DNA from 4 places in the Vibrio sp. 1978 genome. Region 2 is predicted to be linked to each of the others. Evidence: predicted binding sites of a transcription regulator. Region 2 holds the regulator's gene; each other region holds the start of a gene.
What was found. Region 2 encodes PurR, which represses purine synthesis genes. Its sites were predicted from a motif close to TNANGNAAACGTTTNCNTNA; they were not measured.

Region 1 (3,490 bases), 260 kb from region 2:
ATCAATTTGATGAGCTCTCTATTTATACTGGGGACTTTTTCACTGCACCAGTATCTCAAGCCGATATCATTTATGATCGCGCCGCGTTGGTTGCTTTACCGCAAGATATGCGAGAGGAGTATGTAGAGCGTCTCAAGCAACTTTTGAACCCAGGCGGTCGTATTTTGCTTGTTACACTCAACTATCCTCAAGAAGAGATGGCGGGGCCTCCATTTAGCGTGCCGGTCGAAGAGATTGAGCAGTTATTTTCAGGTTACAAAGTTACTTGTTTGAACGTAGATGAAGCTGACGAGAATCATCCTAAAATTGCGAAAAAAGGCTTAAGTCGCTTCTCTGAAGAAGTGTACTTAATCGAGAGTGAATAGGCTCTCTTCGGTTTGGAACACGAAATAGCGCAGCAATTTGAGCTGCGCTATTTTTGTATGAGTGGTTCGTATTTAATAAATGATATTCACTTTTGAAGCACTTTCAACAGCATCTTGAACGGCTTCTTCGGTGGTTTTTCGTCGCGTAAGGACAACACCTAAACGGCGGCGACCATCGATTTCTGGCTTACCGAATAGACGAACTTGTGTTTGAGGTTGAGCTAAAGCTTTGCTTAGGTTTTCAAAGCGAATGTTTGTGGAAGTCCCTTGTCCAAGAATAACAGCAGACGCAGATGGGCCATATTGCACAATATTATTAATTGGCATTCCGGTAAACGCGCGCACGTGGAGAGCAAACTCAGACATTTCCTGCGAAATCATTGTAACCATACCCGTATCGTGAGGGCGAGGAGAGACCTCATTGAAAATGACTTTATCGCCTTTGACAAACAGCTCTACACCAAAGATGCCGTAGCCACCGAGCGCGTTTACCACTTTCTCAGCCGTGTATTCAGCTGCTTTTACTGCGTTTTCTGACATAGCTTGCGGTTGCCATGATTCGCGGTAGTCGCCATCTTCCTGACGATGACCAATTGGAGCACAGAAATGCACACCGTCAACGGCTCTGATGGTCAATAAAGTTATTTCGTAATCGAAGTCGATAAAACCTTCCACGATAACGCGACCTGCACCCGTACGTCCGCCTTCCTGAGCGTAATCCCATGCTTTTGTAACGTCGTCTTCGGTCTTGATAACACTTTGCCCTTTACCTGAAGAGCTCATCACAGGCTTCACCACGCACGGAAGACCCACATGCTCAACCGCGGCTTTGAAGTCTTCAAAGTTATCTGCAAAACGATAAGGTGAAGTCGTCAATTCCAGTTCTTCTGCTGCCAAACGTCGGATACCTTCACGATTCATTGTTAGCCTGGTTGCCTTAGCGGTTGGAACAACATTCAGTCCTTTCTCTTCAAGCTCTACCAGTTTGCCGGTTGCGATGGCTTCAATTTCTGGTACGACGTAAGTAGGTTGTTCCTTCGTAATAACTTCTTCTAAGGCGTTTCCATCTAACATGTCGATAACATAACTACGGTGAGCGACTTGCATCGCTGGAGCATTGGCATAGCGATCACAAGCAATCACTTCTAAACCAAGTCTCTGGCATTCAATGGCGACTTCTTTACCGAGTTCGCCAGAGCCTAAAAGTAATACACGGGTAGCATTTGCGCTAGTTGCAGTGCCAAACATAGTGTTCCCTTACAAAATAGAGTGATGAGACAGAAATTGCAGGAGATCATACTGAAGTTTTATGACAAAGCAAACGTTTGCTTTTGGTTTTTAGGTAATAAAAAAGCTCTACATGTTGTAGAGCTTTTTGTTGAATTTGTCGTTTATACGTTGACAAAACTAAGCGGAATATCTGGATTCAACGCTTCCAACGTTGATTGCGTATCGGCTAAATGACTGATCTTACCTTCTGAGTTCTCTACCAATGCAGCGGCTTTGATGCTGTCAAAGGTTTCACCCGCAAGTAAAACTTGGATTAGCGCAACTTGTAACGGCGGCAAGCTAGGATTGAACGCTGCATTTTCTGCATAAGCGCCTTGGAATACACGGCCGCTAGTCATCTCTAATGCTAAACCACTCAAGTTGTTGGTGTATGGTGAGTGGCTCATGTTCATCGCTTCAACTGCACTTTGGATGAGTGCGTCTTCATCATCACATGAGAACTGGTGTTTAACTTCTGCCATTAAGCCGGACTCGATACCGAGATCGTTTGGTCCAAAGGCTTCAGGCAGGTATTCATGAAGTGACTTTTCTTCGCGTTCTGGGAGCTGGATTTTAAGCTCGTTTGCGGTAGATAACTCATTCATGAACTGGCGGCAGTGACCACATGGGCTGAAGTTGATAGTGATATCCTTAACACCACGTTCGCCTTTCATCCAAGCATGGCTAATCGCAGACTGCTCTGCGTGAACCGTTTGACCCAACTGTACACCAAAGAATTCCATGTTGGCACCGAAGTAAAGGCGACCTGAAAGACCACGAACGATAGCGCCGACATAAAAGTCAGAAAGGGGAGCATAGGAGTACGCTGCGGCAAAAGGAAGTAGCGCAACACGAAGCTCTTTGTCTGATAGACCGGTAGCTGAAAGCAACTGCTCAAATTGTTGAACTGAAAGCGTAGCATCAAAATCATCAGCTTGGATGATAGGAGCAAGTTGTTTGGAAAGTGCTTCTGGAGCGCCTGCTAGCGCCTGTTCAATGCGACTTTTCATGTTGAATCCTTGTTATTGCATGGACAGTTATTCTATGTGAAAGATAGAAATGTTCCGTGCGTTAGATCACGATAAATAATGCAATTGATAATTCTGTTACATAATTAGAGTGAGCTCACACATGTATTCGATTGCACAGGTGTGAAGCGTTATCTCCGTCTCACAATTAACCATATCAGTATATATTCATATGACCAAGGAGCAGGAGTATGTTACTAACGCGACTTTTACCGCTATGCTACTTTATACCTACGTAATCTAGAGCGAGTGGTAGCACCTAGAATGCTAATGCTATGAATGTATATCTCGATCAAGTCCCTTCACGATATTACTGGGTGAGGTTGATAGATAAGATAGGGTTTTGAAAAGGGTAAGGAAGAAGCGGAAAGGCTACGGCCTGCCGGAAGGAGGGCAGACCGAGAGCGCTTAACTATTGATATAGCCAGACAGCCAAAGCAAAAAAGCTTGGAGCCAAAATAGAAGTTATGATCCCACATAAAACCAATGCGAGTGATGAGAACGCGGCATCTATGGGCTGTTTCTCTGCACAAGTAGCGGTGCCTAAGGCATGAGAGACTGTACCCATTGTCAGACCACGTGCAATCGGGTGTTTAATTCCAATCAAATTGTAAATTGGGTATGCCAAAATTGCGCCCAATAAACCGACAATCAGAACCAAGATCGCTGCAACGGCGGCTTCACCACCGAGGTGACTCGATATTTCCATCGCTATTGGTGTAGTGACGGACTTACCCACTAGACTCGCGATTAAACTAATATCCGCTTTGAAAGCGACTGCGATCAAGGTGGTTGTCATCATCGACATCACACTGCCTACTGTGCAAG
Region 2 (3,490 bases):
TGTAAACTAGACAGCGCCTACCTTCTTGGTGAATAATTGCCGCCTATTTTTAGGGAGCCTGCCTATCGGGCTTCCTGTATGCCTGAAAGTGACCAATTGTAAGTAACTTGGGTATAATATTCGTTTGCCTTAACTTAGCGCAAAGACGCTTGGTTATTTAGCAGTCAAAATGTGACTTCAAATACACAAATCTCTTGCTGAAAACATTGCTAGTCAGTCCACATAGGGCTAAAATGTGAGCGCAAACGATTAAATATGATTTATATGTAAACCGCTGAAATATAGCGGTTTTTGTGTTTTCTTAACAGGTTGATGGCAATTTCTCATCAGATAGAAAAAAGATAAAATTCATCGACCGATGCTGCTACGCACCCTTTTGTCGCACTTGGATCAACCGCTGCCGAGACACTTAGCGCCAATTTTAGATTGCTAGGTGTGAAACCATTAGAGCATCAGGTACATCCAATACGACATATTTCAGTAGCTCGATACAGGACACCATTTATGGCCACGATAAAAGACGTTGCTCGCTTAGCCGGCGTTTCCACTACGACAGTTTCGCACGTTATCAATAAAACGCGTTTCGTTGCAGAAGCAACGCAAGAAAAAGTAATGAAAGCCGTTGACGAGCTGAATTACGCGCCAAGTGCCGTTGCACGCAGCCTAAAATGCAACTCAACTCGTACGATTGGCATGTTAGTAACTCAATCAACTAACCTATTTTTCTCAGAAGTGATTGATGGCGTTGAGAGCTACTGTTACCGCCAAGGCTATACTCTGATTTTATGTAACACAGGCGGGATTTACGAAAAACAACGCGATTACATTCGTATGCTGGCTGAAAAGCGCGTTGATGGCATCCTAGTGATGTGTTCTGACTTAACCGAAGAACTAAAAGAGATGCTTGACCGTCATGCGGACATTCCTAAAGTGGTCATGGATTGGGGCCCAGAGAGCTCACAAGCAGACAAGATCATGGATAACTCAGAAGAAGGTGGCTACATTGCAACCAAACATCTGATTGACAATGGCCATACGGATATCGCTTGTCTAAGCGGTCATTTTGAAAAGCTTGCTTGCCAAGAGCGCATTGCAGGTTTCCGTCGCGCAATGAGCGAAGCGAACCTAGCTGTAAATGAAGACTGGATCCTTGAAGGTAACTTTGAATGTGATACGGCCGTATTAGTTGCAGATAAAATTACCGCAATGGACAAGCGCCCGACGGCGGTATTCTGTTTTAACGACACAATGGCTCTAGGCCTAATGAGCCGCTTGCAACAAAACGGGATCAAAATTCCTGAAGATATTTCAGTGATCGGCTACGACAACATCGAGCTTGCAGAATACTTCTCTCCACCGCTAACGACTATCCACCAACCTAAACGTCGTGTTGGTAAAAATGCATTCGAAATTCTACTTGAGCGTATCAAAGATAAAGAACACGAAAAACGAATTTTCGAAATGCAACCTGAGCTTGTAATTCGAAATACTGTGAAAAAAATGAACTAAATTTTACTGTATTTAACCGTGTTAAATAAGCGCTCTACAGGGGCGCTTATTTTTTTGGAAAAATTAAGCATTCTCTAATACTTCACACCGCTCTAATAACAATTGACTAACGTTAACTCCCTGTTTTATATAAATGTAATATATATTAAGAACTCCTTTTCAAAGGCCAATTTGCACCTTTCCATATGCAAAATAGAGCATTCAATCTATCATTTTTATTGAACCAAAATCACATTTTTAACGCTAAACCGTGATGTTAATTCAATATAAGAAGTATGCTCATTGTGTCACGCACAGGGCAAACCATTCGAAAGAGTGGGACGCAAAGCCTCCGGCCTGAACCATATTACGATATGGAAGGTAGCGGGGTTACCGATGGCAAGTGTGTAAGCAATGACTTTACTCTGTAATGACATTGTTTTTACGCATGTTTGCTACTCTCTCGGACCTGACTTTTGGTGGCGTAATATTAATTACACCGAGATAACAAAACATGGATAAACCGATACTCAAAGACTCTATGAAGCTATTTGAGGCACTTGGTAATATCAAGTCGCGCTCAATGTTTGGTGGCTTCGGACTATTCGCTGATGAAACAATGTTTGCACTAGTGGTAAACAATCAGCTTCATATCAGAGCAGACCAAAAAACTTCATCTGACTTCGAGAAACAAGGGCTAAAGCCTTACGTTTATAAAAAACGTGGCTTCCCAGTCGTTACAAAGTACTACGCTATTTCCAGCGATTTATGGGAATCAAGCGAACGCTTAATCGAAGTAGCGAATCAATCATTGAAAAAGGCAAAGCTTGAGAAAGAACAGCAAGCAAGTACAAAGCCTAACCGTTTGAAAGATTTGCCTAACTTACGACTGGCTACCGAGCGCATGCTAAAAAAAGCCGGCATCGAATCCGTAGAGAAGCTTGAAGAGGAAGGTGCGCTTAACGCCTATAAAGCGATAAGAGATACGCACTCTGCAACCGTCAACATTGAGTTGCTATGGGCACTAGAAGGTGCTATCAACGGCACTCATTGGAGTGTGGTACCTCAAGCTCGCCGAGATGAGTTGATGAACGGCCTCCAATAAAAGTCGGCCTAAAAACTATCTTGTAAAACCGCAGTCTAATCTGCGGTTTTTTTGTGAAATTTTTTCGGTTTTCCTACTGTCTTATTACATATATCCCAAATTGGAATCAAAATTATGAATAAGAAACTGATATTAGGTCTCATCCTACTAGCGGCTATCGTCTTTTTAGGTATTAACTTTGGCCAGTATTTAACCTTAGAGAATGCAAAAGCCCAACAAGAAGCACTAACTACATACATCGATCAGAATTTTGTATTCTCGGCTGCGATTTACTTTTTTACCTACATTGCAATTACCGCTTTTTCTATCCCAGGAGCGGCAGTAGTCACCTTACTTGGTGCAGCCTTATTTGGTTTTTGGACAAGCTTGCTACTTGTTTCTTTCGCTAGCACTATGGGGGCAACACTGGCCTTCTTGAGCAGCCGATACTTATTGCGTGACTGGGTACAAAACAAATTCGGAAATAAACTCAACGCAATTAATCAAGGTGTTGAAAAAGACGGAGCTTTTTATCTATTTTCCTTGCGTCTAATCCCTGTATTCCCTTTCTTTCTAATCAACTTACTGATGGGCTTAACACCGATGTCTATAGGTAGATTTTATCTCACTAGCCAAATAGGTATGCTGCCAGGCACAGCCGTATATCTGAATGCAGGTACTCAATTAGCAACAATTGAAAGCCTATCGGGCATTGTTTCACCCGCAGTATTAGCGTCTTTTGCGCTATTGGGACTATTTCCAATCATCACTAAATGGGTTATGAATAAAGTAAGGCCGACACCAAGTCAGCAAAACTCGTAATTGGTGAAGTGGGTGTATTGATGAAAATATTTATCGCTAAAAACCCAGCAGAAGCACACATTGTATGTGAGCTGCTTAAAGTGGAACAAATTTACT
Region 3 (3,490 bases), on a different contig from region 2:
CACTGCGCGCAGATGGTTTTCAAACTGACACGTTTCTGCACCTTGCTGTGTCCAGTGACCAGAGTTGTGCACGCGTGGAGCAATCTCATTCACTAAAAGTGCCCCATCGACATCAAAGAACTCAAGCGCTAATACGCCAACGTAATCTAGGCTATCTGCGACTGCCGTGAACATTTGCTTTGCTTGTTCCTGTAACCCTGGCGCATCAATCGCAGTAGAAAGACTCAATACACCGTTGGTGTGGACGTTCTCTGCCAGAGGATACACTTCCACACTGCCATCTTTGCTTCGAGCACCAACCAGTGATACTTCGCGGTTAAAAGGAACAAACTCTTCAGCAACAATCGCTTGAGTTGGTGTTGCCGCGATGCACTCCGACATCTCAGTCCAAATGTCGTCGACTTGAGAAGCTTCTTTTAAGCGCCATTGGCCTTTACCATCGTAACCACCTAATGCACTTTTCAGAACCATTGGCATACCAACGTGTTCAATTGCGCGGTCAAAGTCTTCACGAGTTTCAATGACGTAGTATTTCGCGTTGCGCACGCCGGCATCATCAAGCAGTGCTTTTTCAATACGGCGATCACCACCTGCTTTGATGGCTTGCGTACTTGGTAGGAACTTGCCGCTCGCTTCGCAAACCTTGAGCACGTCATGTGGAATATGCTCGAACTCGGCAGTAATCACATCAACTTGCGTAATCGCATTTTCCAAGCCATGGCCAAGTACCTGTTGAGTTAAAGGGTGAACGACATCACCGCTGCTGACATCGTAAGCTGAAATTTGAATATTCAGTGGCGCACCAGCCAGAGACATCATACGAGCCAACTGACCCGCACCAAGAACCAGTACATGCATCTGATTAATCCTCTGCAGGGTTTGGATTTGCGAGAACTGTTTCCGTTTGCTCATTACGGAATGCTTCTACCTTCGCCATGATGTTTTCATCATGAGTGCCTAGGATTTGCGCAGCTAGGATACCGGCGTTTGCTGCGCCCGCTTCGCCAATCGCCAATGTACCAACCGCAATTCCCTTTGGCATCTGTACAATAGAAAGCAGTGAATCCATACCTTTCAGTGCACGAGACTGAACGGGAACCCCAAGCACTGGCAAACTAGTAAACGCCGCCGCCATACCTGGTAGGTGGGCTGCACCACCTGCGCCTGCGATGATAACTTTGATGCCGCGTTCTTTTGCGCCACTAGCGTAGTCAGCCAGTAATTGAGGAGTTCGGTGTGCTGACACGACTTTTGTTTCGTAAGGCACGCCAAATTGATCTAGCATGTCCGCTGCTAGTTTCATGGTTGGCCAATCGGATTTAGAACCCATGATGATACCGACTTTCATCTCAAACTCCTTTAAGCTGCAAAAATTAGGTGAGCTATAAATTTGTGCGCATTATACGGGGATTTTTATCTCAAGCAAACGTTTGCTTCTTGTTGTTGGCGCTATTGATACATTTTATAAAAAAATTGCTTTAGTGTCTGAGAATGAATATTTGTACACTTAGTGAAAACAACACAGTCAAACAAATAGGAAGTAATCGGTGGATAACTTTGAACAAGTGCTCAACGCACTCAAGCAAGGCGAAGTGATTGCCTATCCAACAGAAGGGGTTTTTGGTGTCGGATGTGATCCAGATAACCCAGAAGCAATTCAAAAGCTATTAGAGCTCAAGCAGCGTCCGGTAGAAAAAGGGCTGATTCTCATCGCGGCAAGTTATGATCAGCTCTTGCCTTATATTGATGAATCTCAGTTGACTGAAGAACAATTACAGACTGTTCATGCCACTTGGCCAGGCCCATACACTTGGATCATGCCAGCGAGCGATAAAGTATCCAACTGGGTTTCAGGGCAGTTTGATTCAATTGCGGTTCGTGTGACTGATCATCCTTTGGTGCAAAAAATATGTAATGCATTCGGAAAGCCGTTAACCTCTACCAGCGCGAATCTTTCCGGCTTACCACCGTGTATGACCACGGAAGAAGTCGAAGAGCAGTTGGGTGATAAGCTGGTCGCCATTCTTCGTGGCGAGACCAGCGGTCGTGATAAACCCAGCGAGATTCGTGACGCCAAAACTTCACAAATATTAAGACAGGGTTAACCCTGCTAACCAGCCATCATTAGGTTTCACGTAATAGGTAATAACGTATGTCAGCGATCGATAAGCACGCCGTAAAGCAGTTCTTGATGTCACTTCAGGACTCCATTTGTCAGCAGTTAGAACAAGAAGATGGAAAGGCCGTCTTTGTCGAGGATGCATGGCATCGTGAACCGGGCGAACGTCTTGGTGGCGGTGGGCGCTCACGTGTTATGCGTGATGGCCTTGTTTTCGAGCAGGGAGGCGTGAACTTCTCGCATGTGGAAGGGAAAGAAATGCCAGCATCTGCGACAGCGCATCGTCCAGAGCTAGCGGGTCGTCGTTTTGAAGCGATGGGTGTTTCTTTGGTTATTCACCCTAAAAACCCTTATGTACCGACTTCACACGCCAATGTTCGCTTCTTTATTGCAGAAAAAGATGGCGAAGACCCAATTTGGTGGTTTGGTGGTGGTTTTGACCTAACGCCGTTCTATCCATTTGAAGAAGATTGCCAATCATGGCACGATACTGCAAAACTGCTTTGTGCGCCATTTGGTGACGATGTTTACCAAGAGCATAAAGCATGGTGTGACAAATACTTCTTCCTACCACATCGTAATGAAACTCGCGGTGTTGGCGGTTTGTTCTTTGATGATCTAAACCAGTGGGAATTTGATAAGTGTTTTGCTTACATCAAAGCAGTCGGTGAAGGCTATTGCCAGGCTTACTTGCCGATCGTTTCTCGTCGTAAAGAGTTCAAGTATGGTGAGCGTGAGCGTGAATTCCAACTATATCGTCGCGGCCGTTACGTAGAGTTCAACTTAGTGTATGACCGTGGCACCTTATTTGGTTTACAAAGTGGTGGGCGTACTGAGTCGATTCTGATGTCAATGCCGCCGCTCGCTCGCTGGGAGTACTGCTACGAGCCAGAAGCGGGATCGCCAGAAGCTGAACTTTACGAGCGATACCTAACGCCCCGAGAGTGGTAAGCACGGAATCTCCTTTTCTATATAGATAGATAGTGATAGGGTCATCTGTAATCAGGTGGCCCTGTTTTCTCTATATCTAAGTAAGGAGCAAAGGTAAGGAAATGACCCAGCAAATCGATCGCTATGCCGTGTTTGGTAATCCTATCGGACACAGTAAGTCGCCATTCATTCACACCTTGTTTGCTCGTCAAACTAATCAATCTTTGGTGTACACCGCAGAAAGTGCACCTGTTGATGGTTTTATTGACGCGGCGAAGGTGTTTTTTGCTGAAGGTGGCAAGGGGTGCAACATCACTATGCCATTTAAAGAAGATGCTTATCAATTTGCTAGTCGATTGACAGAACGGGCTCAGTTAGCAGGCGCGGTAAATACCCTCAAGAAGTTAGACGATGGTGAAATCATCGGTGACAACACTGATG
Region 4 (3,490 bases), on a different contig from region 2:
ACACTCACAAGCAATCGTGACGTTTGCTTTGTGTGGCTTTGCAAACATCTCAAGCATGGCGATGCTGATTGGTGGGTTGGGCTCTTTGGTACCAGAAAAGCGTGCATTTGTTTCTAAGCATGGTTTCCGTGCGATTATCGCTGGTGTCATGGCGAACTTAATGAGCGCTTCGATTGCGGGCGTGATTTTAAGTCTGTAATTGAAATAGATATCAACAATTAGCAAAAAGGCTCCTTGCGGAGCCTTTTTCGTATCTGAAGTTTTACGTTATTTGTCTGTGTGGAACTGTTCGCAAGCGAGCATCGTGTTCTCAATTAAACTTGCGACGGTCATTGGGCCAACGCCACCAGGAACAGGAGTAATAAAGCTCGCACTTTCACGTGCTTTGTCGTACTCCACGTCGCCAACTAGTTTGCCTGAGTCAAGACGGTTAATACCGACATCGACCACCACTGCGCCTTTTTTAATCCACTCACCAGGGATGAAGTTAGGCTTACCAACCGCAACCACGACAATGTCAGCTTGACGCACATGACTCTCTAGGTCTTTGGTAAAACGGTGACATGTTGTTGTTGTGCAGCCCGCAAGCAGCAGCTCAAGTGTCATTGGACGACCAACAATGTTTGATGCACCAACCACAACCGCATGTTTACCACGTAGCTCAATGTTGTAACGGTCGAGTAGGGTAATTATGCCCTTTGGTGTGCAAGAGCGAAGCTTTGGAATACGCTGCGCAAGACGACCAACGTTGTAAGGATGGAAGCCATCCACGTCCTTCTCTGGGTGAATGCGCTCTAAAACATGTGTTGTGTCTATGCCCGCAGGAAGGGGTAATTGCACTAGAATGCCGTCAATTTCATCATCGTTGTTTAATTCATCAATCAGAGCTAGTAACTCTTCTTCTGAGCTAGACGCAGGAAGGTCAAAAGACTTAGAAACAAACCCAACTTCTTCACATGCGCGGCGTTTGCTACCGACATAAACCTGAGAAGCAGGATCTTCACCAACTAGAACCACTGCTAAACCAGGAGCACGTAGCCCAGCTTCAACACGTGCTTTAACACGTGCAGCCACTTCGGATCGAACAGTTTGGGAAATGAGAGTTCCGTCTATACTTTGAGCAGTCATGACTTTCCTTATAAATTAAGAAGGCAGATTATCTGCAGCGCATTGTCGCAGAATTTCTTATTAACATCCATACGCAAACGTTTGCTTTGTGGTGTTTTTGAACATTAAGCGTTTTAATGGACTTTTTTTAGGCATTCAGATCAGAATGTTATGAAAACCCGTTGATTTACCCGTTTGAACTCGTATAATCCTGTCCCTGTAGCGCGCCCTTAGCTCAGCTGGATAGAGCACGTCCCTTCTAAGGATGTGGTCATAGGTTCGAATCCTATAGGGCGTGCCATATTCTATAAGGCCTGACAGCTTATTAAGTTGTCAGGCCTTTGTCGTTTTGGGTGTTTATAGTCGGCTAAGTAGTCGGTTAAGCTTGTAGCTTAATGTAATCATCTGTAATGAATACATAAGTTCGCTTGCTTCTCGCGGCTAGGTATTTGAAACTCAACATGCAAATCATCCCCTTTTCAAACATACACTTCATAAAGAAGCCTAATAGGACTTGTGTTTGGGTATAGAGTCTTGGGTTCCTTCGAGTCTGGTTACTACAGAAGAAGCAATGTCTCGAATTGACACAATGAGAAACACTGTTTTCAAGAAAATGTCGACATTGTCGGATAAATGTACAATTATTAACTTACTTGTATCGTGCTAGCCTTTTGATTTTGATGCACTGGAGAAATTATGGCCAAGACTAAACAAGATGTTCTTAGAGAACGTTATGAAGAGTTTCAAGCGCGTAAAAGGACAACTAAAGGTATTAAGTATGAGCTGGTTGATGGTGATGTGCTTCGTCTAGATACAGCTTCTGTCAAGCGCAATCAAGTTGTTAAGGCACAGATTGCTGCATCCAAAAATGTACCTTTAGAGGCTTGAGTTAAATGCCATACCATTAGGTGTGGCATTTCTAATTAGAGAGTAGGGATGATTAAGCCAACTGTATTGTTTTTATTGATACTCGGAATATCAGGATATTTCTTTCTTAATGGCCTATCTAAGTACCATTTCAAATTAAAACGAACTATTGGTTATCATACTTTTTTCGAGTCAACAGCCTTTGGTTTGCTCTTATTTGTATTCGCTTCTGTTATCCATATTATCATCCAGTATTGCGGTCGTATTCTGGGAGTTGAGCATGATTTAGGCTATTGGGCCTTATCAAAGGCTTTGCTTATTACCCCTAAGAGTGCAGACGTAGCGCTGTTCAATATTAGTTTGATCACCTTAATCCTTGGTTTCTCTTTACCGAAGGTACATATCCTCCTCGCAAGTTTCGGATGTTACAATAGTTTTAAAAATAAACTAATCGCTTTCAAGTGGGCAAGTTCATTAAATCACCGCTTATCAGAACTCAAGAGCAAAATTAAGATTCAAAAAGATGATGAGCTGAGAAAAGAGTTCCTGTCCGATGTAGAAAGCCCAGAGTTTTCAAGGCTAATAGATAAAGCTAGTGAATTATCACTTCCTATACTTTTTACCATGTCCGATAGTAAAGTTTACATCGGCTATCCGTATGAGATAACGGGAGGAGCAACAATTAACGATTTATTGGTCATTCCTTTAGTAAGCGGCTATAGGAGCAAAGATAAAAATAAACTTGAAGTAGTGACTCGATACATAGATGTTGTACAAGAGTTAAGAGTAAAGGAGAACATTGAATTTAAAAATATGCTTCTTCACGAGGGGAAGTATACTGAAGCTGAGATAGACGAACTCTTTCAACAATATCCAAGCCTCAGCTTAGATTCATCAGAAGTAGATGACTTGGATGAATTTGTCCCATACTTGGTCTCGCTACCGTACCGCGAAATAGTACATGCACACATTCACAACTTAGACCAGTATGAGCTATTCAAGTCAAAGGAAGATTGAGTGGCCTGCTATAAAGCCAATTACTTACCGTCTGTTTCCTTCATGTAATGAACGGATAGTTTGCATCAGGTGGGACATTTTTACATCGACGTTGACACTACTAGTGGAAGTTTAAAATCTGCCGACGAAAGAAACTCCCAGTTTATCAATTTTTTCTAGAGGGTGATAAAGTTGCGCATAATAGTTTTTCTCAGGATCTATTGTTAAATATCTATCATTGCCCACGATTTTAACTTTGTTGATACCTGGGGTACTTAGAGCTGAGATATAGCCTATAGGGTAGTCTGGCTCAATACTATAAGCATACCCAGCGTTATCAGTGCAAGATAGGCTTACTATATCAAAAGTGGCTACCATTTTATCTTTCTCGAGATTCGATGCTCTGACACCTAGGCGGCAATCTCCTCCATCAAAAACGTGTTCACTTGATGTGGAAGATATTGGAGAAACGGTTGTCACGATCGCAAATGTATAGTCGTGCTCAGTATTAGCAATGTGC

Region 1: the regulator PurR is predicted to act here: its motif matches at 1,679-1,698, upstream of purT (formate-dependent phosphoribosylglycinamide formyltransferase).
Region 3: the regulator PurR is predicted to act here: its motif matches at 1,419-1,438, upstream of purE (5-(carboxyamino)imidazole ribonucleotide mutase).
Region 4: the regulator PurR is predicted to act here: its motif matches at 1,198-1,217, upstream of folD (bifunctional methylenetetrahydrofolate dehydrogenase/methenyltetrahydrofolate cyclohydrolase FolD).

The regions. Positions count from the first base shown of each region.
Region 1 is NZ_JAWPOP010000003.1:58,023-61,512, reverse strand. It holds gene R8N49_RS04060 (thiopurine S-methyltransferase) at 1-365, shown strand, start outside; gene purT (formate-dependent phosphoribosylglycinamide formyltransferase) at 438-1,613, opposite strand; gene cdd (cytidine deaminase) at 1,757-2,644, opposite strand; gene R8N49_RS04045 (LrgB family protein) at 3,075-3,490, opposite strand, start outside.
Region 2 is NZ_JAWPOP010000003.1:320,639-324,128, forward strand. It holds gene torD (molecular chaperone TorD) at 1-36, shown strand, start outside; gene purR (HTH-type transcriptional repressor PurR) at 505-1,509, shown strand; cyclic di-GMP riboswitch class I at 1,797-1,886, shown strand; gene R8N49_RS05215 (TfoX/Sxy family DNA transformation protein) at 2,003-2,593, shown strand; gene R8N49_RS05220 (TVP38/TMEM64 family protein) at 2,708-3,394, shown strand; gene R8N49_RS05225 (DUF2007 domain-containing protein) at 3,415-3,490, shown strand, end outside.
Region 3 is NZ_JAWPOP010000021.1:1,500-4,989, reverse strand. It holds gene R8N49_RS18140 (5-(carboxyamino)imidazole ribonucleotide synthase) at 1-858, opposite strand, end outside; gene purE (5-(carboxyamino)imidazole ribonucleotide mutase) at 863-1,348, opposite strand; gene R8N49_RS18130 (L-threonylcarbamoyladenylate synthase) at 1,548-2,105, shown strand; gene hemF (oxygen-dependent coproporphyrinogen oxidase) at 2,153-3,070, shown strand; gene aroE (shikimate dehydrogenase) at 3,172-3,490, shown strand, end outside.
Region 4 is NZ_JAWPOP010000011.1:87,268-90,757, reverse strand. It holds gene R8N49_RS12760 (NupC/NupG family nucleoside CNT transporter) at 1-199, shown strand, start outside; gene folD (bifunctional methylenetetrahydrofolate dehydrogenase/methenyltetrahydrofolate cyclohydrolase FolD) at 268-1,128, opposite strand; tRNA gene R8N49_RS12750 (tRNA-Arg) at 1,332-1,408, shown strand; gene R8N49_RS12745 (hypothetical protein) at 1,804-1,995, shown strand; gene R8N49_RS12740 (hypothetical protein) at 2,044-2,991, shown strand; gene R8N49_RS12735 (hypothetical protein) at 3,103-3,490, opposite strand, start outside.